Regions from separate parts of the Fundicoccus sp. Sow4_D5 genome, predicted to be linked through region 2. Evidence: predicted binding sites of a transcription regulator. Region 2 holds the regulator's gene; the other holds the start of a gene.
The links. The regulator HrcA, encoded in region 2, represses chaperone genes, less so after heat shock. The targets are predictions, from matches to a motif close to TTAGCACTCNNNNNNNNNGAGTGCTAA.
Positions count from the first base shown of each region.

Region 1: the regulator HrcA is predicted to act here: its motif matches at 2,861-2,887, upstream of ACTQ45_RS07540 (DNA-binding protein).

Region 1 covers NZ_JBQKLF010000005.1:74,732-86,157, forward strand. Annotated here, with positions in the region: gene ACTQ45_RS07525 (cytochrome c biogenesis CcdA family protein) at 1-14, opposite strand, end outside; gene ACTQ45_RS07530 (YkvA family protein) at 155-406, opposite strand; gene ACTQ45_RS07535 (flavocytochrome c) at 629-2,665, shown strand; gene ACTQ45_RS07540 (DNA-binding protein) at 3,111-3,728, shown strand; gene ACTQ45_RS07545 (GNAT family N-acetyltransferase) at 3,783-4,205, shown strand; gene ACTQ45_RS07550 (GNAT family N-acetyltransferase) at 4,224-4,646, shown strand; gene ACTQ45_RS07555 (LacI family DNA-binding transcriptional regulator) at 5,096-6,085, shown strand; gene ACTQ45_RS07560 (hypothetical protein) at 6,100-6,831, shown strand; gene ACTQ45_RS07565 (sugar kinase) at 6,831-7,784, shown strand; gene ACTQ45_RS07570 (gluconate:proton symporter) at 7,876-9,159, shown strand; gene ACTQ45_RS07575 (hydantoinase/oxoprolinase family protein) at 9,184-11,301, shown strand; gene ACTQ45_RS07580 (hypothetical protein) at 11,301-11,426, shown strand, end outside.
Region 2 covers NZ_JBQKLF010000001.1:517,598-529,023, forward strand. Annotated here, with positions in the region: gene infB (translation initiation factor IF-2) at 1-944, shown strand, start outside; gene rbfA (30S ribosome-binding factor RbfA) at 972-1,373, shown strand; gene truB (tRNA pseudouridine(55) synthase TruB) at 1,612-2,526, shown strand; gene ribF (riboflavin biosynthesis protein RibF) at 2,551-3,501, shown strand; gene hemW (radical SAM family heme chaperone HemW) at 3,561-4,724, shown strand; gene hrcA (heat-inducible transcriptional repressor HrcA) at 4,905-5,921, shown strand; gene grpE (nucleotide exchange factor GrpE) at 5,955-6,548, shown strand; gene dnaK (molecular chaperone DnaK) at 6,590-8,425, shown strand; gene dnaJ (molecular chaperone DnaJ) at 8,545-9,681, shown strand; gene ACTQ45_RS02555 (helix-turn-helix domain-containing protein) at 10,059-10,355, opposite strand; gene ACTQ45_RS02560 (hypothetical protein) at 11,140-11,426, opposite strand, start outside.

The DNA of each region.
Region 1 (11,426 bases), on a different contig from region 2:
AGTAAATATTGCATAACTATTCCTCTCTAAATCATTTATCATCCTATCCTAACACACAAAAAGGGATAAAGTATGAAATTTGCTTGAAGCTATAATAGCCTAAACAATAGGAAAACAGCACCCCGCTGAAAGCAAGATGCTGTTGTTTTAATTATTATTGTCTAGCTTGAATTAATTCGGGGTGTCTATCGTAATAATTGTTTAATAAACTCATACCGGCTGTTGTTAGAATTCCCATCACAGCGGCATCATCGACGATTCCCACTAGTCCGAAGAAATCTGGTAGGACATCCAATGGTAAAAACGTGTATGCCAGACCAATGCCTGCCAACGTTTTAATATACCAAGGCGTCTCTTTCTTAAACAAAGACTTCGCATAAGTACCTAATCGCACATTCTTTCTCATGATATCACCTTCCTTATTAATATAATAAAGCAAAAGGCTGAGTGTGACATAGGGCTTAAGCAGGATATTTACGCTAACCTCTGAATTGTTCAGTTATGCGCTAACTTTATGCAATAATTATGCACAAGAGCCAAAAAGACTCGTTCAACAGTCGTGATATAGATATTGTTTAGTTAGTGTGATAAAATAAAATGTACAAAACATCACAAAGGAGTGTTTAGAATGGAAAGAATGAGAAAGATAATTGGCATGTTACTGGTAGTTGTACTAGTAGGTGCTGGCTTGGTCACGAGTTTAACTACATTGGGATCAGCAAGTGCGCAAGACGGATTAAGTTTTGAAGCTGGGACGTATTCTGGGGTAGCAGATGGTTTCGGTGGTTCGGTGGAAGCAATCGTAACGGTGACTGAGACACGCATTGAGAACATTCAAGTAATTGCCGACGGAGAAACGGGTGAAATTGGTACAGCAGCTATTAGCGAAATTACTGAAGCAATCATTCAAACACAAAGTTTAGCCGTTGACGTCGTGTCAGGAGCATCAGTCTCAAGTAATGCAGTGCTAGCAGCTATCGAAGATGCTTTAAAACAAGCGGGAGCGGACTTAGATTACTTAAAAGATGAAGCCAATAAGTTATCAGTCGAAGCAGTTGAACAAGCAGACATCGACACAGAAGTAGTCGTGATTGGTGCGGGTGGTGCTGGGATGGCAGCAGCAATTGAAGCAGCTTTAGCTGGTAAAGACGTGGTTATTTTAGAACAAATGGCAGTAATCGGAGGAAATACTAACCGAGCAACTGGTGGTATGAATGCTTCGCAAACCTACATTCAGGCTGAATTGGGTGTTGAAGATTCAAATGAACAATTTTACGAAGACACCTTTACCGGTGGCTATGAATTAAATGATCCAGTGTTATTGAGAACAATGGTCGAACAATCTGCAGATGCTCTACAATGGGTGAATGATTTAGGTGCAGAATTAACAGACGTATCATTTTCTGGAGGTCAAACAAATGCACGTATCCATAAACCTAAAGACGGATCAGCAGTTGGACCAGTTCTTATAGGTGTATTGAAAGAGAAATTAGATGAATTAGACGTTCCAATCTATCTGGAGTCAGAAGCTCAATCATTAATCACAAATGACGAAGGTCATGTTGTAGGCGTGAATGTCGTAACAGCCGACGGTGCAAGTTTTGTTGTAAATGCAGATGCAGTGATTCTCGCAACCGGTGGTTTCGGTGCCAATATGGAAATGGTTGAACAATACGACGAAAGTAAAGTAGGTTTTGAAACAACTAACCATCCAGGTGCAACAGGATCTGGTATTCAAATGGCCGTTGAAATAGGGGCAGCACTATACCAAATGGAAGAAATCCAAATTCACCCGACAACTCAACCAGGAACAGGTTACCTTTATACAGAAGGTTTACGTGGAGATGGGGCGATTCTTGTGAATAAAGAGGGCCTGCGTTTTACGGATGAATTATTAACACGAGACGTTGTGTCAGCCAACATTATTGCCCAAACAGATAGTGTGGCTTACTTGCTTGTCAATCAAGAATTAGTGGACCAAAATGCATCAATGGCTGGATATATTGAAAAAGGCCATGCCGTTCATGGTGAAAGTCTGGAAGAATTAGCAACGGCTTTAGAATTAGATGCGGCAACTTTACAAGCAACTTTAGATACTTACAACGAGGCCCAAGCGGCTGGTGTCGATGAAGAATTTGGCCGTCTTAATATGACGATGTCATTAGCAAAAGGACCTTACTATGCCTTATCAGTCACACCATCCATTCACCATACAATGGGTGGCTTGAAAATTAATAAAGACACGCAGGTATTGAATGAAGACGGTGAAATCATTCCAGGTTTATTTGCAGCAGGTGAAGTAGTAGGTGGCGTTCATGGTGGTAACCGCATCGGTGGTAACGCCGTTCTAGATATCATTGTCTTTGGTCGTATCGCTGGTCAAATGGCAGCAACTGATTTAGAAGCTGTTCTTGAGGAAGGGACAGAAGAAGGTACAGAAGATGCAACTGAAGACGTGACTCCGGAAGAAGAAGAGGAAGAAGTTAATTCAGAAGACGCAAGTGAAGAAGAAACTGAACCTGAAGACTCTGTAGAAAACGAAGAAACCGGAAGTCTAGACGACAGCGCTGATACTGAAGGCGAGCCAACGGAAAGTGAAACTGAAGAAGAGACAGAAGAAGAGACAGACGAAGAGACAGATGAAGAAGCAGATTCCGCAGCTTAACTAAAGAAAGTTATTAAACTATATTTGCTATCCCCGAAACTAGTCGAGTCCCCTCGCTAGTTATAATTAAACGCAAAAAATTTCTCAGTGTCAGGGCTGAGAAATTTCTTTGCGTTTAGGTGTAATGAGAAGGGGCTTTGTGTGTGATGAGTGACCTCGTACGATGTTGATATCTTTAGCTAGGAGGATAAGCGTTTAGCACACATAATCTTTGAATGACAAGTTCCGATGGACATCGAGTCGTCAATGTCGCCATGAGTTGGTTAGCAAAAGCTAGGCGCTTATTGAGTTTAGGTCCTTTTTGCTATACGTTTCACGATACACCGTGTATAATCTTAATGAGAATGTTTTAATGAATTCAGGCACTACTCAAGAAACACTGCAATGACTAAGAGTCACTGTGGATTTATTAAAGTCTGACAAGTTAGAAAGGGAGCGTTTAATCGTGAAAGCACTACCTAATATTGGAAAACCAGCGACTCGAGCATTGAATAATGTTGGACTCACGCATTTGGAAGCGTTGAGTCAGGTGAGTGCTCAATCAGTAGCGAAACTCCATGGAGTTGGACCTAAAGCAATTATTCGTCTAGAAGAGGCTCTAAAAGTGGAAGGCTTGGCTTTTGGGCCGGATCAAGAGCTAGCTTTTGAAACGGACTTTCTGGCGATAGGTGATTTGAATTGTGATAATGCCCCCAAAAGGCGTGGTATTCGAGATTTCTTACTGGCAGCTTGGATGCAAGATGTCACACTGACATCAAACTATTTATCATCAAAGGCGCAATTTGCTGAAGCTACTCAAGCCCAGCCATTAATGGGGATAGAAAAGATATTAACTGCTTATCAAACGGCCACTCCAATAAGTAGCATAATCATTCACCAACTACTGTCTCATGGTAAAGAAGGATCCGCTCATGCGAGCCTCACACTGCAGTCTGGACATCAGATTCATTTTGCGGAATTTTATCAGTTTGAAGGGCACCGCAAAGAAGCAAAACTATTAAAGATTACCCGCTATCTTCATTCTTCTTCAGAGTCATCAATCTTGCTGCTGAACAGAATTTAGGCGTATAGAGTAGTCAAACGTATAAACAATCCAATGACCTATCGAGGGGAAATTATGCTGACAATTAAACAGAGTCAATTTGAGCACGTTGAAGTTTTTGTTCAAGACGTATTTAAAGAACAAGCGGAAACTTATTTTGATGAGTTGCGTGACAAGGAAGAAGAAAGATTAACCTTGGCGGCTTATGAGGGAGAACACTTGGCCGGTGCTGTTGTGGCTAAGCGTCAATATGATCACATCTATATTGAATTTTTAACAGTCGACTCGGCCTTTCAGGGACGAAAAATAGGCAGTAAGTTGATGAATGCGATCGAAAATTTATCTAAGGAAAGAAATATTATTAACATTACATTGAGAACCCGCAGTTATCAAGCAGCAGGTTTCTATAAAAAATGTGGTTATACTTGTTACGCAACATTGGATGATATGCCAATGCGTGGTGTATCTATGCACTATTTTGTTAAGCGATTAAATTAAAGTTGGAGGAGGTATGTCATGATCTATTATCAAACAGTCGATTCGAGAGTGGCTGAGCCGATTTGTCATCGGATTTTTGAGGAGCAACAATTTGAGGTGTTCGGCCAACATATAGCGAGAAATGCTGATACAGTATCGATTGCAGCTTTTGAGGACCGTGAAGTGATTGGGGTGATAGTGGCTCGTTTTGAATATGACGCGATGGAAATTACGCAACTTGCGGTTCAAAAGGATTATCGCAAACAGGGAATTGGTAGTCAGCTATTGAATGAAATAGAACGATTAGGCAAGGAAAAAGGGGTGGTCAATGTGACGTTGACGACGCAAGATTTCCAAGGGACAAGTTTTTACGAGGAACAAGGTTACACAGTTTACGGTAAACTTGATGATATGCCTCGCGTGGGCGAGAGGCGGATTTATTTTTATAAAAAGTTACAGTAAGCCATAAGGAAACACAAAGAAGCATCTCTTACAGCAGGAGGTGCTTTTTTTTTGTGGTTTAAGGGATAACAAAACTAGTTGATAGCCTAAATAATAAAACTGAGTTCTTTCATTACTTGCGTCTCACTATGGAAGACACTCTTGCAGGAAGCACTCAGATCGTCATGATGCAAAAATATTGAATTTTCTAGGTGATGAAGGTGACTTGGCAATTTCTGAAATTTATAAAACGACATTCTTTCAGTGTGTGTTAAGCGAACTCTATTGAATTATTTAAAAGAAAATCAGAAAAATATTATAACAAACATCCGACTGTGTCATTAACTTCGCAAGTAATAATGCAACAGTATTTATAGAGTGTGTCAATGAAACCCTTTGCAGAAAGCGTTGACAAACAAAATTCAAACGTTTACAATCGTGTTAACCGGTTTCCAAGGAGGTAAGAACTTATGGCGAAAGATGTCACTATTCAAGATGTCGCAACAAAAGTAGGCGTTTCTAAAACCACAGTATCTCGTTATTTAAACGGACGCTTTGGCAATATGAGTCATGAGACTCGACAGAATATTAAAGAAGTCATTGAAGAGTTAAACTACCGTCCAAATCGTCAAGCGCAATCTTTGAAAACTAAAAAAAGTCATCTGCTTGGCTTGATGGTAGCGGATATCGAGAATACTTATTCTGGCTATTGGATTAAAGCGATGCAAGAAAAGCTTGCGGGAACGGACTATCAATTAATGATCATGACGTCTAATAATTCTGAAGAACAAGAACTGCATAATATTCGTAAATTATTGGATCAGAATATTGATGGCATGATGTTACAGCCAGTGACGATGGATGCTGAAAAGTATCGTTTCTTATATGAATCAAAGTTACCAGTCGTTTTAATTGATCGGACCCTTAGAGCAAATTTTTGGCCAACCATTCAATCAAACAACTTTCAAATAACTAAACAGCTAGCACAAGAAATTGTAGCGAATGGCTATGAACGGATTGTTCATGTAAGTGAACCAATAAAGGACGTGAGTCCAAGATCAGAACGCTATGATGCGATGAAGTTGGTCGCACATGAATATCAATTAGAATTATTGACATTAGAGGTAGATGGTTCTCAAGAACTTGTCGATCAATTTGTACAAAAAATTGAGTATCAAGCCAAACGTACGGCATTTTTCGGTGCGAACGGAACGGTCCTCAACCAAATTATTAAGGCATTTAGAAGAAATAAATTGAGTTTTCCAAAAGATTGCGGAATTTGTGGTTATGATGATTTATTGATTGGCGAAGTATTGATGCCAACGTTAACTGCAATTAGTCAACGACCTGAATTGATTGGGAAAAGATCAACAGAAGTTTTGTTAGAGATTATTAATGGGAATATCACCAATGAAAATATTGATATACCAGCAACCTTACACTTAAGAGAATCATTATAAAACGGAGGAATTAATTGAAAAAAGTATATTTAAATACAATCATTGCTCTGGCAGAAGGTCTAACTCAAAGTGAGTTTACAGACTTTCTGTTAACACATGAAATAGCAGTCGATGGCATTGAGTATCGTTACGAGATGTTTTCAGAAGATAATAAAAAACGGCAAAGTGAATGTTTAAAGTTTTTGGAAACCGGTAAACTAAAAAGCTGGGATTTACTATTATCCATTCCGGATAGCTTATTTGTATCTGAAGGACTGAGTCCAAAACTTGAGTATTATTTACAAGAGGCCAGCCTACTAGGTGCTCAGCGCATAAAAATGAATATCGGCCAACTAAGCGGTATTAGCAAGACGTCACCTAAAGAACTTACTGACTTATTGACTTGCTATCAGATGGACTTGAATATTGAAAATGATCAAACTGAAGCTAATGGGACTTACCAAGTAGTTTCTGAAGCAATCACACTAATTCGAGAAACCGGTTTACCGATTAGCTATACGTTTGACGCGGGGAATTATGCTGTTCTTAAAGAAGATGCCAGACAAGCATTTACTGTTTTAAAAGAAGCGACGAGCATTTTTCACGTGAAAAATATCGATGAAGAAGGACAAGCAACCTTATTAAATAAGGGAAAAATGAATTGGCAATACTTTTTAGAGCTAGATGTGCCATATGTTTTGGAGTATCCAATGGCAATGAGTGAAATCGAAAATGAACTTAATATGTTTAAGGAGGCGTTTTATTAATGGGCAAAATAGTAACAGTAGGAGAACCAATGGCTTTGTTTGTAGCCAATGAAGAAGGTGAACTGGATAAGGTAAAGTCTTTTACTAAATATATTGCTGGTGCAGAGATTAATGTTTCGGTGGGGGTGACACGCTTAGGGCATTCGATTGAATATGTGACTCAGTTAGGACAAGATCCTTTTGGTAAATATATCTCTCGTTTTTTAGAAGATGAAGGAATTGGAACGACATATAGTAAATTTTATGAGGGGGCGTCTACGGGTTTTCAACTTAAAGGAAAAGATACAGTGAATGATCCGGAAGTCTTTTACTTTAGAAAAAACTCAGCAGCATCAAAAATACCGTATTGCTTAAGTGATGAGGTTTCCTTGGAAGATGTCGATGTGTTACATGTTTCAGGTGTCTTTCTGGCAGTTAATGATGAAACGTATCGTTTTGTACAAAATTTAGTTACACGGGCAAAAGCCAAAGGGATTACAATCGTTTTTGATCCAAACTTACGTCCCGTTCTATGGGGATCGACAGAGAAAATGATTAAGGGAATTAATGAGATGGCTTTTCAAGCTGACTATGTGTTACCAGGTCTTGGCGAAGGTGAACTATTAACTGGCTCAAGTAAACCAGATGACATCGCAAAATTTTATTTAGCTAAAGGAGTGAAAGGCGTCATCATTAAAGATGGTGCAAAGGGTTGTTACGCGTATCAATCTCAAGCAGGAACGACCCAAATGACCATCGCGCAAGGTTTCAAGTTGAAAGAATTAGTTGATACGGTGGGAGCTGGCGATGGTTTCGCAGTAGGAATTGTTACTGGCTTAATCGAAGGCTTAAGTCTAGAAGAAACACTTCAAAGAGCCAATGCGATTGGCGCGATTCAAGTCAGTCATATTTCAGACAATGAAGGCTTACCCACTCGTCAAGAATTAGCAGAGTTTATTAAGCAGCATTCATAAACAATAGGATTAAAGGGCAATCGCCTAACTCTTAAAGAGTCAGTAAAGCAACACAAAGTGTACAAAAGGATGAGAAAAGGAGTCTTAAAAAATGGAAATTGTTATCGGTATAATTTTACTAATAAGCTATTTTTGGTTAATTAAGTTTGCAGCCACTGGTGGAAACTTAATGATTGGTTTCTTCATTATGGCAGTGTTATGGACTGGCTTATCAATTGTTGGTGGGCAACTCACATGGGATACAGCGATGGTTGATATTCTACAAGGAGGTCCTGAAAGTTGGGGGGCAACCGCAGTTGTGGTGATCTTCGGTAGTTGGTTCGGACGTATTCTAATTGAAACGGAAATTGCGTCTACATTGATTAAGAAAACGGTTGAACTAAGTGGGGAGAATCCATTATTTACAACAGCATTGATTTCAATTGTAACGACCATTATCTTTACGTCAACATTTGGAGCGGGTGCGGTAGTAGCAATCGGTATTATTGTATTGCCTATCTTAATGTCTTTAGGTGTTCCTAAACCGTTAGCAGTGACTGCTTACTTGATGAGTGTTGGTAGTGGAATGTACGTTAACATTGTCTTATTTAGACAAATGCAAGGGATTTTCGTAGGTTATGAGTATGACTGGAATTATTTAAGATTTGGTTTTTCAGCGATGGCTATTCAATCCTCTATTGTGATTCTAATGCTGATTTTCCATTTACGTAAAAAGCGCACATACAACTGGGCAGCCAAAGCAAAAGTAGCTGATGTTAAAAAGGATGTACCAACTTATGCGTTACTAGCACCAGTTATTCCCGTCGCTTTAGCAATCGGTTTTGGTTGGCAGTCGATTCCTTCTTTTATTGTCGCAAGTATTTATGCTTTATGGACATGTGGCAAACTTCCTAACTATAAAGAAGGAACACGTACGATTACTAGAACCTTCCAAGAAGGTGTTGTAGATGTGTCATCATTACTAGGTTTCCTATTTATTCTACCAATGTTTAATAGAATTTCTGGAATTGCGGCTCCTTTCTTCGAAGCAATATTAGGCGGTGTGATGCCAAGTAGTTCATTAGTTTTATGTATTGCTTTTGCAATTCTCTTACCTTTAGGTCTATTCCGTGGTCCGTTAACAATTTTCGGTGCGGGTAGTGCGACGGTTGGAATCTTACAAGGAATGGGTATTTTCCCAATGACGCTGATGTTCCCGTTGATTTATGTCCCAACGATTGCGATGAACTTATCGACGTGTCCAACTCAATCTTGGAACTTATGGGCATTAAATTATTCAAAAGTGGGCGCGAAAGAGTTTATGAAAACTGGTGTTCCTTGGGCATGGTTAGCAGGTGCAATTAATATTGCCATTGTTTACTTCATGTTCGGATAAAAGAGAAAGGAGCTTATGATTATAATGAATAGACAAGTTCGAGTAGGGATTGACGTTGGTGGAACACATACTAAGGCAGTGGCCATCGATAATGAAACATATGAAATTATTGGGATTGGCTCAGTTAAAACAACCCATGACCACGCTGAAGGTGTATCGGCTGGTGTAGTAGAAGCTTTTAAGAAGTGTCTAACAGATAATAATATTGAACCAGAAGAAGTGAGTTTTATTGCACATAGTACAACACAAGCAACGAATGCTTTATTAGAAGGTGACGTGGCTGTAACAGGTGTTATCGGGATGGGAAGTAGCTTTTTAGCGAAACGTCAAGCAAAAATTGATGACATTATTTTGGATGAGACAGGAAAAAGAAAAATATCTACTCACAATACTTATATCCCCTTAAAACACTATGATAGTGAGCAAGCCAAACAAGCGATTAGCTCCTTACGTAACAAAGGTGCAGAAGTAATTGTGGCGTCTAAAGCTTTTGGTGTGGATGATGGCACTGAAGAAAAAGATATCGCGAGGCTGGGTGAAGAATTAGGAATTGAAGTCTCACAAGCAAGTGATATAAGTAAAATGTACGGTTTATCTAAACGGACTCGTACAGCCGTAATCAATGCCTCGATTTTACCAAAAATGTTTGAAACAGCTGATAGTACCGAAGCAAGTGTGCGTCAAGCTGGAATTAAAGTACCATTGATGATTATGCGTGGTGACGGTGGTGTAATGGATATTGATGAGATGAGAAAAAGACCAGTCTTAACCATGTTATCTGGTCCAGCCGCTTCGACAGTTGGTGCATTAATGTATTTACGTGCATCAAATGCAATCTTCTTTGAAGTAGGCGGAACAAGTACAGATATCGGTGTCATTAAAAATGGGCGCCCGATGATTGACTATTCAATCGTTGGCGGACATAAAACATTGATTAGTTCTTTAGACGTGCATGTTTCTGGTGTTGCAGGAGGCTCAATGGTTCGTGCAAATACTAAAGAAGTGGTCGCAGTTGGCCCTCGATCAGCCCATATCGCTCATTTGGATTATGCGGCATTCGCAGATCCAGCAGATATTCAAAATCCGAAAGTGGTTCGTATCCAACCAATGCAAGATGATCCCAATGATTACATTGCCATTGAATCAGCTAACGGTAAACGATTCGCGATCACAGTGACTTGTGCAGCCAATGCATTGAAAATAGTTAAGGAAAGTGACTATTCTTATGGGAATTATGACTCATCTTACAAGGCAATCAAAGCTTTAGCCGATGAGTTAGGTAAGAGCGTTGAACAAGTGGCAACAGAAATTATGGATCGAGCGTCGGATGTGGTGATTAAAGTAATCACTTATTTAGCTGAAAAACATAAAGTAGAGCGCGATCAAATTTCATTAGTAGGTGGCGGTGGTGGAGCAAGTTCTTTACTTCCTTATACAGCTAAAAGAATGGGCTTAACGTATGACATTGCTGAAAATGCAGAAGTTATTTCTTCAATTGGTGTCGCTTTAGCGATGGTTCGAGATGTTGTGGAACGCGTAATTCCGAGTCCGACACCAAGTGATTTAGACGATATTCGTAATGAAGCGATTCAATCAGCCACTAAATCGGGAGCATCTCCAGAAACAATTGAAGTACAAATGGAAATCGATTCGCAAACGAATAAAGTCCGTGCGATCGCTACTGGATCGACAGAAGTTAGAACGACTGACTTATCAGCCAAAGTTGAAGAGGCTGAAGCGCGTAAAATTGCCGCAAAATCAATGCAATTACCTGGAGACAAATTAACATTAGCCGCGTCAAACAACTACTTCTTCGTATTCACAGCAATGAAGGGTGAGAAGAATGAAGTACGTGTGGTTGACAACAAAGGCTTTATTAAAGTTCAACGTGGAGACGGAGAAGCGGTAGTAACGACTGTTGGAGGCGTTCGTTCAACGGTTGATGAGTACTGGGAAGTTTTAGCTGTCTACAAGAGCGATATCAAATTGGCTCCAGATATTTACTTATGTATTGGTGCAAAGGTAGTGGACTATACTGGAATGTTAGATCTAGCCCAATTAAACATGGTAATGGATACAGAGTTAATGCAACATGGAGGACGCGAAGAAGTCATTGTGATGGGCGCACGTAATAACATCTAATGACACACAGTCCAACAAGACTAGAGACTTCTTTACACCATTTGAAAAGTATCGATGTGGACCAGTACATTTTTGATACGGTTCGACAAGATCGTATAGGACAACGTTTGTCTGAACAGGAAATT
Region 2 (11,426 bases):
ATAAATCACAAGGTGCAACTGCAACGTTACTTGTACAAGAAGGTACATTAAATGTTGGTGATCCAATCGTAGTTGGTAATACATACGGTAAAGTTAGAACGATGTTAAACGATAATGGTCGTCGTATCAAATCAGCTGGCCCAGCAACTCCTGTTGAAATCACTGGTTTAAACGATGCTCCTCAAGCGGGTGACTTATTCGTAGTCTTCGAAGATGAAAAATCTGCTCGTCAAGCAGGTGAAGAACGTGCGAGTCGTGCATTAGAATTACAAAGAGATAGCAAGAAAAAAGTAACTCTTGAAAACTTATTTGATAGTATTCAAGAAGGTGAAATGAAGTCTGTTAACGTTATTATTAAAGGTGACGTTCAAGGTTCAGTTGAAGCTTTATCTGCTAGCTTGCAAAAAATCGAAGTGGAAGGTGTTAAAGTTAACATCGTTCATCAGGCTGTTGGAGCAATCAACGAAAGTGATATTACCTTAGCTTCTGCATCAGGTGCAATTGTTATTGGCTTTAACGTTCGCCCAACACCACAAGCTCGTACACAAGCGCAAGAAGAAGAAATCGAAATTCGATCACATCGTATTATTTACGACGCGATCGAAGAGATTGAAACTGCTATGCAAGGGATGTTAGATCCTGAGTACGTTGAAGAAATCACAGGACAAGTTGTGGTTCGTGAAACGTATACAGTTTCTAAAGTTGGAACAATTGCGGGTGCTTATGTATTAGACGGCTTTATTCAAAACTCAAGTAGTATTCGCTTAATTCGTGATAACATTGTTATCTTCGAAGGTGAATTAGCAAGCTTGAAACGCTTTAAAGATGATGCTAAAGAAGTTGCTAAAGGCTTCGAATGTGGTATTATGATTGAAAACTACAACGATATTGAAGTAGACGATATCATTGAACCATACCGTATGGTAGAAGTTAAACGCAAATAATATTTAAAACAAAGGGGAGGCCCCACTATGGCGAAATTTCGCGCAGGTCGTATCCGTCAAGAGATATTAAAAGAAGTCTCAGACATCTTAATGCGTGGTGTTAAAGATCCACGTGTTGATGGTGTAACGATAACGGATGTTGAAGTGACTGGTGATTTACAACAAGCCACAATTTATTATAGTACTTTGTCAGACTTAGCTGGTGAACGCCAGAAAACTGAAGCAGGACTTAATGCTGCTAAAGGTAAAGTACGTAGTGAATTAGGCAGACGATTGACTGTTTATAAAACACCTGAAATCACATTTGAACGTGATCATTCAGTTGATTATGGTAGTCGTATTGATACTTTGCTTAATCAGATTAAGTCGACTGACGTGACATCTGAAGATGTTGAAGAGTTTGAAGACGACATTGACACTAAAGAATAATTAAATGAATCAATTACCAAAAGCACTCAACGATTGTTTCGGCAATCATTGCGTGCTTTTTTTTATTTGTGTACATGAAGTTTTGTGTGAACGGTAAGTTTTCGGCTAGCTTCTAGCCTAAATATAATTCTTAGAGTGATTAAGGAATGCATAGAAATATGGTGTAAGCACTATAATTTTGTTATAATCTAGAGTGATGAAATAAATGCTTGAATGTAATTATAGGGAGTGTCGTAGAATGTTTAATGGTATTTTACCAGTATGGAAAGAAAAGGGTATGACGAGTCACGATGTCGTCTTCAAGTTACGTCGTATATTAAAGATGAAAAGAATAGGACATACTGGAACGCTCGATCCTGAAGTGGAAGGCGTATTATTGGTTTGTCTAGGTCAAGCGACTAAACTAGTTGAGTATTTAATGGACGGAGAGAAAGTCTATCAAGGTGAAATTACCTTAGGTTATTCGACTGAAACTGAAGACGCTCATGGTGAAATTGTCGATCAGAAACCGGTTGAAACACCAATCTCACTTGAAGTAATCGATCAAGCTATGAGTTCTTTTGAAGGAGACATCACACAAATCCCTCCTTATTATTCAGCTGTCAAAGTCAATGGGCGTCGGTTATATGAATATGCTAGAGCAGGCGAGACGGTTGAACGGCCACAGCGTAAGGCAAGAATCGATTATTTCAAACGATTGACCGAGGGAACTTACGACTCAGTAAAACGCCAACAGACATGGGAGTTTGAAGTGAAATGTGGCAAAGGGACTTATGTTAGAACCTTGGCCGTTGATTTAGGCAGTAAATTTGGCTTTCCAAGTCATATGTCCCAGCTAACACGACATGCAACTGGTGGGTTTGATGCCAGTCAAACACATACGCTAGCTGATATTCAAGCGAAGATGGATGCTCAACAAATAGAAGAGATTATTTATCCGATTGAAATGGGCTTAACACAGTTTCCACAATTAGATATGACTGAGGAACAATTTGCTGATGTCAAAAATGGCAAGGTGCTTGATGAATCATATTTTGGCCAAGTGTTAAAAGAGTCCACTGTCTTAAAACTAAAGGGACAAGTCAAAGCAATTTATCGACCACATCCAGAACAAGAGGGATTAATTAAACCAGAAAAAATGTTTTTATCGTAAATTAATTGTGAAAGCGAGAATCTTATGGAAATTATAGAGTTAAGTCATCCGTATAATGATGAAGAAATCATTCACGAACCAATTGTATTAGCACTTGGTTTTTTCGATGGTGTCCATTTGGGCCATCAGGCAGTTATTAGAGCTGCTAAAGAAGAAGCAGTTAAACGTGGAATTAAATTGGCAGTCATGACGTTTAATCAGCATCCAAAAATTGTTTATTCGAAACTTGATGAAAAATCAATGTTTTATCTGTCAACAAACGAGCGTAAAGCAGACTTATTAACGGGGCTAGGAGTTGATATTCTTTATCTAGTGGATTATACATGGGCTTTCGGCTCACAAGCGCCACAGACTTTCGTTGATCGTTATATTGTCGACTTGAATGCGAAAGTGGTAGTCGCAGGTTTCGACTATACTTATGGTAAGAAAGATGTCGCCAACATGCAGACATTGCCTAAACACGCTTCAGAGCGCTTTGAAATTGTTGAAGTTGATCAATTTTCAATCAATCAGCACAAGATAGCGTCGACAAACATTCGCGAACAAATAGAAAATGGCCAAATTGAAGTCGCGAATAAGGAACTAGGATATTTATACCAAACATCAGGTACTGTCGTTCATGGTGAAAAACGCGGGAGCGCCTTGCTTGGTTACCCAACAGCTAATGTTGAAACAACAAGTAAAGAGCTTCTTCCGGGCATTGGTGTTTATATAGTAGAATTCTTTGTTTCAGAAAAGTGGCACCAAGGGATGGCCTCTGTTGGTTATAATGTAACATTCGGCGAAAATCGTCCAGTAACGTGTGAGGTCTTTATATTAGACTTTGACCAAATGATTTACGGTGAAAATGTTAAAGTCCGTTGGCACCATTACTTACGTGGGGAAATTAAATTCGATGGCCTTGATGGTCTAATTAAACAACTTGATCAAGATTTAGTGGATACCCGTGAATACTTTGCTGAATTAAATCAATAGCTCAATAAGTTAAGCGTTAAAGTCAAGGACCGAGCGTCAAATAGGATAGGAGAGAATTCATGGTAACGACCAAGCAAGCAGATGCGGTTTATATTCACATTCCTTTTTGTAAAAAGATTTGTCATTATTGTGCATTTAATAAGTACTTTTACGACGGACAACCAGTAGGTCGTTACTTGGATGGTTTAGAACAGGAAATGTCTCTTTATTCTTTAAAGCAAGATGAGGCTTTGGACACCGTCTATATCGGTGGCGGAACTCCAAGTTGCTTAAGTATGCAAGAATTAGATCAATTGATGCAAAGCGTCCATAGACATATGAGGTTAGATAAGCAAACAGAGTTTACCTTTGAAATAAACCCAGGTGAATTGTCACTAGAAAAATGTCAGTTGCTTTATGATTATGGAGTGAACCGAATTAGTATGGGAGTTCAAACCTTTAATGATAATTTATTACGTCGTATTGGCCGCAATCATCGTGTCAGACATGTTTATCAATCGATTGACTGGTTGCGTCAATCGGGTTTTGAAGCATTAAGCATTGATTTAATCTTCCGATTGCCTGGTCAGACACTTGAGGATTTTAATGAGAGTTTAAAAAAAGCGCTCGAATTGCAATTGCCGCATTATTCCTTGTATTCTCTGATTATTGAACAACAAACACTTTTTCAACAATTAATGCGCGAAGGGAAACTACCGATTCCTAATGAAGATACGGATGCTGATATGTTCGAACTCGCCATTAAACAGTTGAGTGAGCATCAGATTAATCAATATGAAATTAGTAACTTTGCAATGAAAGGCTATGAATCACGACATAATCTAAAATACTGGCAGTATCAACCATACTTTGGTTTTGGCGCCGGTGCCCACGGTTTTGTCGATGGCGTACGCTATTATAATCATGGACCAGTGCACCACTATTTGAAACAAACGCAACAACAGTCGAAGCCAATCATCAATCAATTAACACTAAATCAAAACGATCAGATGGAAGAATACATATTCTTAGCGCTGAGGACGAATCGAGGATTTAGTTTACAAGAGTTTGAAAGCAAATTTTATTATTCAGCGCTTGAATTATTTGGGGAGTTTTTTAATAAGCAAGTAGCGCAAGAATTAATGATAATTGAAAGAGAGACTGTTCGTTTAACTAATCGTGGGTTGTTTCTCGCAGATACCGTATTTCGCGAACTCATCGGCTGGTTAAACGTTGTAAAATGAACTGATATAAAATAAATGTATCTATTGATCCAGCGGGCTAGCACTCTTTATGTAAGAGTGCTAGTTTTTTGTATTATTTGAAGAAAAAGCCTTGACATGCCCCAGAATAGCGTGTAATATAATAGATGTTAGCACTCCTATAATTTAAGTGCTAAACCAAAGTGAGGTGAGCGAATCTACATGTTAACACCGAGGCAAAGGCAAGTTCTTTACTTAATCGTTAGATTATATAGTGAGTTTGAAGAACCCGTTGGTTCTAAAACTTTGTTAAGAGAGAGTCTTCTAAACGTCAGTCCAGCAACCATTCGAAATGATATGGTCGTTTTGGAAAGAGAAGGATTGCTGAGGAAAGCACACACTTCAAGTGGTCGAATTCCATCTTTCAGTGGCTATCGTTATTATGTTGACCGCTTAATCCATCACGAAGATGAGATGAAAGTCTTAGAAGAAGATGATCATGCAATTGCCGAATTATTTCATGAACGCCAAGCAGATGATTTACAGTTAGCTCAAATGGCTGCCGATATTCTGGTTTCTTTAACAGGTTATACAGCTGTTGTCTTAGGACAGAGCAATGACTCCCATCATCTGAAAGAGTTTAAGCTTGTTTATCTAAATGAGAAGAACTTAATTGCTATTATGATTACAGACGGAGGCCGTGTCGAAACTCAATTGTTCGTCACGCTTTATCCAGTAACTAAAGAAATGGTGATGAAGGCTTCAGAAATAGTCAACAATGAGTTAATAGGAACAAGTATTGAAGATGTTTACCATCGCTTAAAACTGACGATACCATTACTAACTCAACGAGCAGTTTCATATCAATTTGATTTTTCTCCCTTAGCTGAGAAAACTCTTCATAGTTTGAAAGGGCGCCAATATCATATTGGTGGTAAAAACAATTTATTTGATTTTATAGAGCCCCAAACAGACTCAGAAGATTTAAAGAAATTATTTACGATGGTGGATGGTTCTGCCAGTATGTATGATATGCTTGAAAATCGGAATCAAGGAATTGAAGTTCTTTTCGGAGCGGATATGTCGCCCTATGGGATAGCAAATCTTAGTATGGTAACAGGGAAGTTTCAACAACAAAATCAAGAAATCACATTGGGTCTGATTGGCCCCACAACCATGCCTTATCACCGTATTATCGGCTTAATGGAGAAAATGATTACAGAATTATCCAATTACTAGTTAAACGACTATATAAAATGAGGAGGTAGAAAATTGACAGAAGAAAACAAACATGTCGAGGACTCTACTGTAAAAGATGAGACACTATTTGAAACAGATAGCATCGAATCAGAAGAGGAAATTGCAAATGAAACGACTGAAACAATTACAACAGAAGATGAGACAGATGCTAAAAAAGATGACTTAGCTGAACTTACTGCAGCAAATGAAGCTCTAGAAGACAGAGTATTACGTCTACAAGCTGAAATTTCAAATATGCAACGTACGAATACACGTGAGCGTCAAAACGCAGCGAAGTATCGTTCGCAAAGTTTAGCTACAAATCTACTGGAAGTTGTCGATAACTTTGAACGTGCTCTAGCAACGGAAGTAACAAGTGAAGATGCTTTAACACTAAAAAAAGGAATCGAAATGGTTCATGGGCAACTAATTACTGCGCTAGAACGTGAAAAAGTGACTGTAATCGATCCGTTGAATGAAGCGTTTGATCCAAACTTCCACCAAGCAGTCAGCACGATGCCGGCAGAAGAAGGGCAAGCAAGCGATGTTGTCGTGAATGTATTACAAAAAGGTTATTTACTAGATGACCGTGTCATTCGTCCGGCTATGGTCATTGTATCAGCGTAAACGTATATAAATAAACAATTTAAGAAAAGAGGAAACAAATTATGGCAAAAATTATTGGTATTGACTTAGGTACAACTAACTCTGCGGTTGCTGTTTTAGAGGGTGGAGAGGCAAAAATTATTCCAAACCCAGAAGGTAACCGTACGACACCTTCAGTTGTCGCTTTTAAAAATGACGAAATTCAAATTGGTGAAGTAGCTAAGCGTCAAGCAGTGACTAATCCACATACAGTAAGCTCAATTAAACGTCACATTGGTGAGGGCAACTACAAAGCTGAAATGGATGGCAAAGACTACACACCACAAGAAATTTCAGCAATGATCTTGCAACACTTAAAGAGCTACGCAGAAGATTACTTAGGTGAAAAAGTAGAAAAAGCTGTTATCACTGTTCCAGCTTATTTTAACGATGCACAACGTCAAGCAACTAAAGATGCTGGTCGTATTGCAGGTTTAGAAGTAGAACGTATTGTTAACGAGCCAACGGCTGCCGCTTTAGCTTACGGTTTAGATAAAACTGATGCTGAAGAAAGAATCTTAGTATTCGACTTAGGTGGTGGTACATTTGACGTGTCAATCCTTGAATTAGGTGACGGAGTCTTTGATGTATTATCAACTGCTGGTGATAATAAATTAGGTGGAGATGACTTCGACGAGAAAATCATCGACTACTTAGTAGCAGAATTCAAAAAAGAAAACGGCGTTGACTTATCTAATGATAAAATGGCTTTACAACGTCTAAAAGACGCAGCTGAAAAAGCTAAAAAAGACCTATCAGGTGTATCAAGCACTCAAATCAGCTTACCATTCATCACTGCTTCAGATGCTGGTCCATTACACTTAGAAATTTCATTAACTCGTGCTAAATTTGATGAATTAACACATGATTTAGTTGAAAGAACTAAAGGGCCAGTTCGTCAAGCATTAAAAGATGCTGGTTTATCACAATCAGAAATTAACGAAGTTATTTTAGTTGGTGGTTCAACACGTATTCCTGCAGTTGTTGATGCAGTACGTAAAGAAACAGGTAAAGAACCAAACAAATCAGTGAACCCTGACGAAGTAGTTGCAATGGGTGCAGCAATCCAAGGTGGAGTAATCTCTGGAGATGTGAAAGATATCGTATTACTTGATGTTACACCATTATCATTAGGTATCGAAACAATGGGTGGCGTGTTTACTAAATTAATTGACCGTAACACGACAATTCCAACAAGTAAATCACAAGTGTTCTCAACAGCAGCTGATAACCAACCAGCAGTAGATGTTCATGTATTGCAAGGTGAGCGTCAAATGGCAGCTGACAACAAAACTTTAGGTCGCTTCCAATTAACGGATATCCCATCTGCACCGCGTGGTGTGCCACAAATCGAAGTAACATTCGACATTGACAAAAACGGTATCGTTAACGTAAGTGCCAAAGACTTAGGTACTAAGAAAGAACAAACAATTACAATCAAATCTTCATCAGGTTTAACAGACGAAGAAATCGACCGTATGGTTAAAGATGCAGAAGCAAATGCTGAAGCGGATAAAGCTCGTCGTGAAGAAGCAGACTTACGTAATGAAGTGGATCAATTAATCTTTACAACTGATAAAACGTTAGGCGAATTAAAAGATAAAGTATCTGAAGAAGAAATTAAACAAGCTGAAGCTGCACGTGATGATTTAAAAGCTGCGGTTGAAGCAAATGATTTAGAAGATATGAAAGTTAAACGTGATGCATTAAATGAGGTTGTTCAAAACTTAACTATTAAGTTATACGAACAAGCTGCTCAAGAAGCACAAGCTGCTGAAGGAGCTGAAGATGCAACTGACGCTTCAGGTTCAGCTGATGATGTTGTAGATGCTGACTTTGAAGAAGTTGACGAAGACTAATTTTATGTTAACTAGCGTCTTTGCTATTAAAGCCAAGGGTGAAAGACGCCCTTGGCTTTTCTATCAAAGGTGATTATGCATAAAGTATGCAATGAATTACTTATACGAGGGGGTAGAGTATGGCGAATAAAAGAGATTATTATGACGTCCTAGGTGTCTCACGTGATGCCTCAGATGTTGAAATAAAAAAAGCCTACCGAAAATTATCAAAAAAATACCATCCTGATATTAATAAAGCAGCGGATGCAGATGCTAAGTTTAAAGAAGTGACTGAAGCTTATGAAATGTTAAGTGATGCTCAAAAACGTGCAGCTTATGATCAATATGGTCATGCAGCCAATGACCCTAACTTTGGTGCTGGATTTGGTGGTGGTGGATTTGGCGGAGGTGCTGCTGGCTTCGGTTTCGAAGACATCTTTGAAAGTTTCTTTGGTGGACAATCTGGTGGATCTAGACGACCAAATGCACCACAAAGAGGGAACGATTTACAATATCGGATTGATATCAGTTTTGAAGAAGCAATTTTTGGTAAAGAAACAACGATTAAATACAAGCGTAAAGAAGAATGTCATACCTGTCATGGTTCAGGTGCTAAAGAAGGCACAGAGCCGGTTACGTGTTCTAAATGTCATGGTGCAGGGGCGGTACAAGTCGAAAGAAATACACCTTTCGGTCGCGTAATGACACAAGCAACTTGTGATGTGTGTCAGGGTACTGGTAAAGAAATCAAAGAGAAATGTACGACATGTGCAGGCACAGGTAATGAAACGGTGGATCATTCTGTTAAAGTCACAGTGCCAGCTGGTATTGAAGATGATCAACAAATGCGTCTAAGCGGACAGGGAGAAGCCGGTAAAAACGGGGGTCCTTACGGAGACCTTTATGTAGTCTTCAGAGTACGACCAAGCGATAAGTTCACTCGTGAAGGAAGTGAAATATACTTTAATCTTCCGTTATCATTCAGTCAAGCAGCACTAGGTGATGAAATTAAAGTACCAACTGTTCATGGTGCGGTGAAATTGAAAGTACCTGCAGGGACCCAAACGGGCACTACTTTCCGACTAAAAGGAAAAGGTGCACCAAGTGTACGTTCAGGTTACCAAGGTGATCAACACGTTACCGTTAACATTGTTACACCTAAGAAATTAACAGATAAACAAAGGGAATTATTAAAACAATTCGCTAAAGAATCTGGTGAAGAAATCAAAGGGAATGATCCTGGTTTCTTCAATAAAGTAAAAGACTTATTTGATTAATACTAAAGGGTTTAAAAATTTGAGTGTCGGTGAGGAAATCCTCGCTGACACTTTTTTTGTTTTAGGTTTTGAATTGGCAAATTAAATGCAACACCTTGTCAAAGAAGAGCTCATAAGGCGTTTCTAACCTTAGCACTTACGCTTATTTAGTTTATCAAGTAATCTGTTCAATAGCTTGTTAAAGCTTCTGTTTTTGGAAAGTACTCTCTTAGTAGTCCAGTTGTATTTTAATTTATTCCTTTTTGCCAAGGGGCATGAGGGTCTGCGAAATAAAACGAGATGTGATCTAAATATTGAGTGACTTCTCGATGTTTCGAAAAGTCTTTTCCACGGTCTGGAGTAATGGATTTTCTTTTACTATTCGCTAGAGCAGCTAGTCAATTAATGACGGCATCACGCACGTTGTTCGCTATAATGGACGGTTCGGTTATGCCAAAGGCATTCGCCGTATCTTTATAGGAAGCACTGGTGTCTTGTTTAAATCTTAATACATCTAGCTTGAAATTCAAAGGATACTTTTTGTTAGTCTTCTTTCTTTTAAGACCATCCTTCCCAAATGTTTTGTACTGATTAACCCATTTTCCAATTAGAGCAGAGTCAGATATGGCATGTTTTTTAGTGAGTAAAGTATATCCCAATGTGCCATTTAAATACTCTTGAACAACATTTAATATGAATACTTTTTTGACATGAAAATAACCCCCGTAAAGTTAGATTTTTAACTCTAACTTTTGGGGGCACATCACATTTTTGAATTCGAATAGTCTTTTTTTGTTCAATAATCTTGGGTACTGGTGAGGAAAACCTCTAAGAACCTAAAATTCAGCTCTCCTAACGAAGCTAGATTTTTATCAGTTCAAAATTTTTTAGTGTCGATAGCTATAGAAAGTCAGAATGATTCGTAACTTCGGATTTTTTTGCGGCATAATTTAGTCGAGTATTGAAAAGCGTTAATCAGCAGTCTCTTCACCTGAAAAGAGTAGCAGTCTAATAGTTTTGTTAGGTTTGGCCTGTAAGTTTTGACAAAGGAATACACAAGCCCTTATATTATCTAAATTTGTGTAGCCAAATCCACTGCGTTAAATCGTCTTGATCTTGTTGTTAGTTTCTTCCACCATTCTGTTCGATAAAGTATGGGTTAAGCTGCTCTCAATGGCTTCGAGGTAATGAAATAAGGGGGTAAAGGTCGTTCGGAAATGACTTGAAACGGTATGCTTTCGAATGATAGATAAAACAGTTTATAGTTGTGATTCATGATATCGGCTTTTAGATCGTTAATCAACGCGTACTCTAATCGGAGTCTTGGATCGATGGATAGAGTGTAATCAATCATACTTTTTTCAGTGACGAGCCCTCAAACAAGCGATGGCTATGGTAGTCTTAAAAGTTTAATTCCTCTCGATACTTTAAGGGCAACTTTCATAAACGATTCAGTTTAGTATAGCGCAATATGAATTCTTATAGTGCTGAAATGCTCCTAAGATGATCATTATTTCGATCGATTAGAACTGAACTAATAGCTGATTTAATGTTATCTAAATCTATGCTGGTTGGGAAGTCATGGATAACGACCACTTTTTTAGTAGTAGTGGTTGATATCATAAAATTGCTAACGATAATATCGTAGTTTAAGTTTTCAATGATAGAATCTGATATCTTTATTTTAGAGTAAACATCTATCGCCACCTTGCGTGGCAATTCGAGCTCCAAAAAATCTTTAATCATATTTGAGTGAGTATAATGGC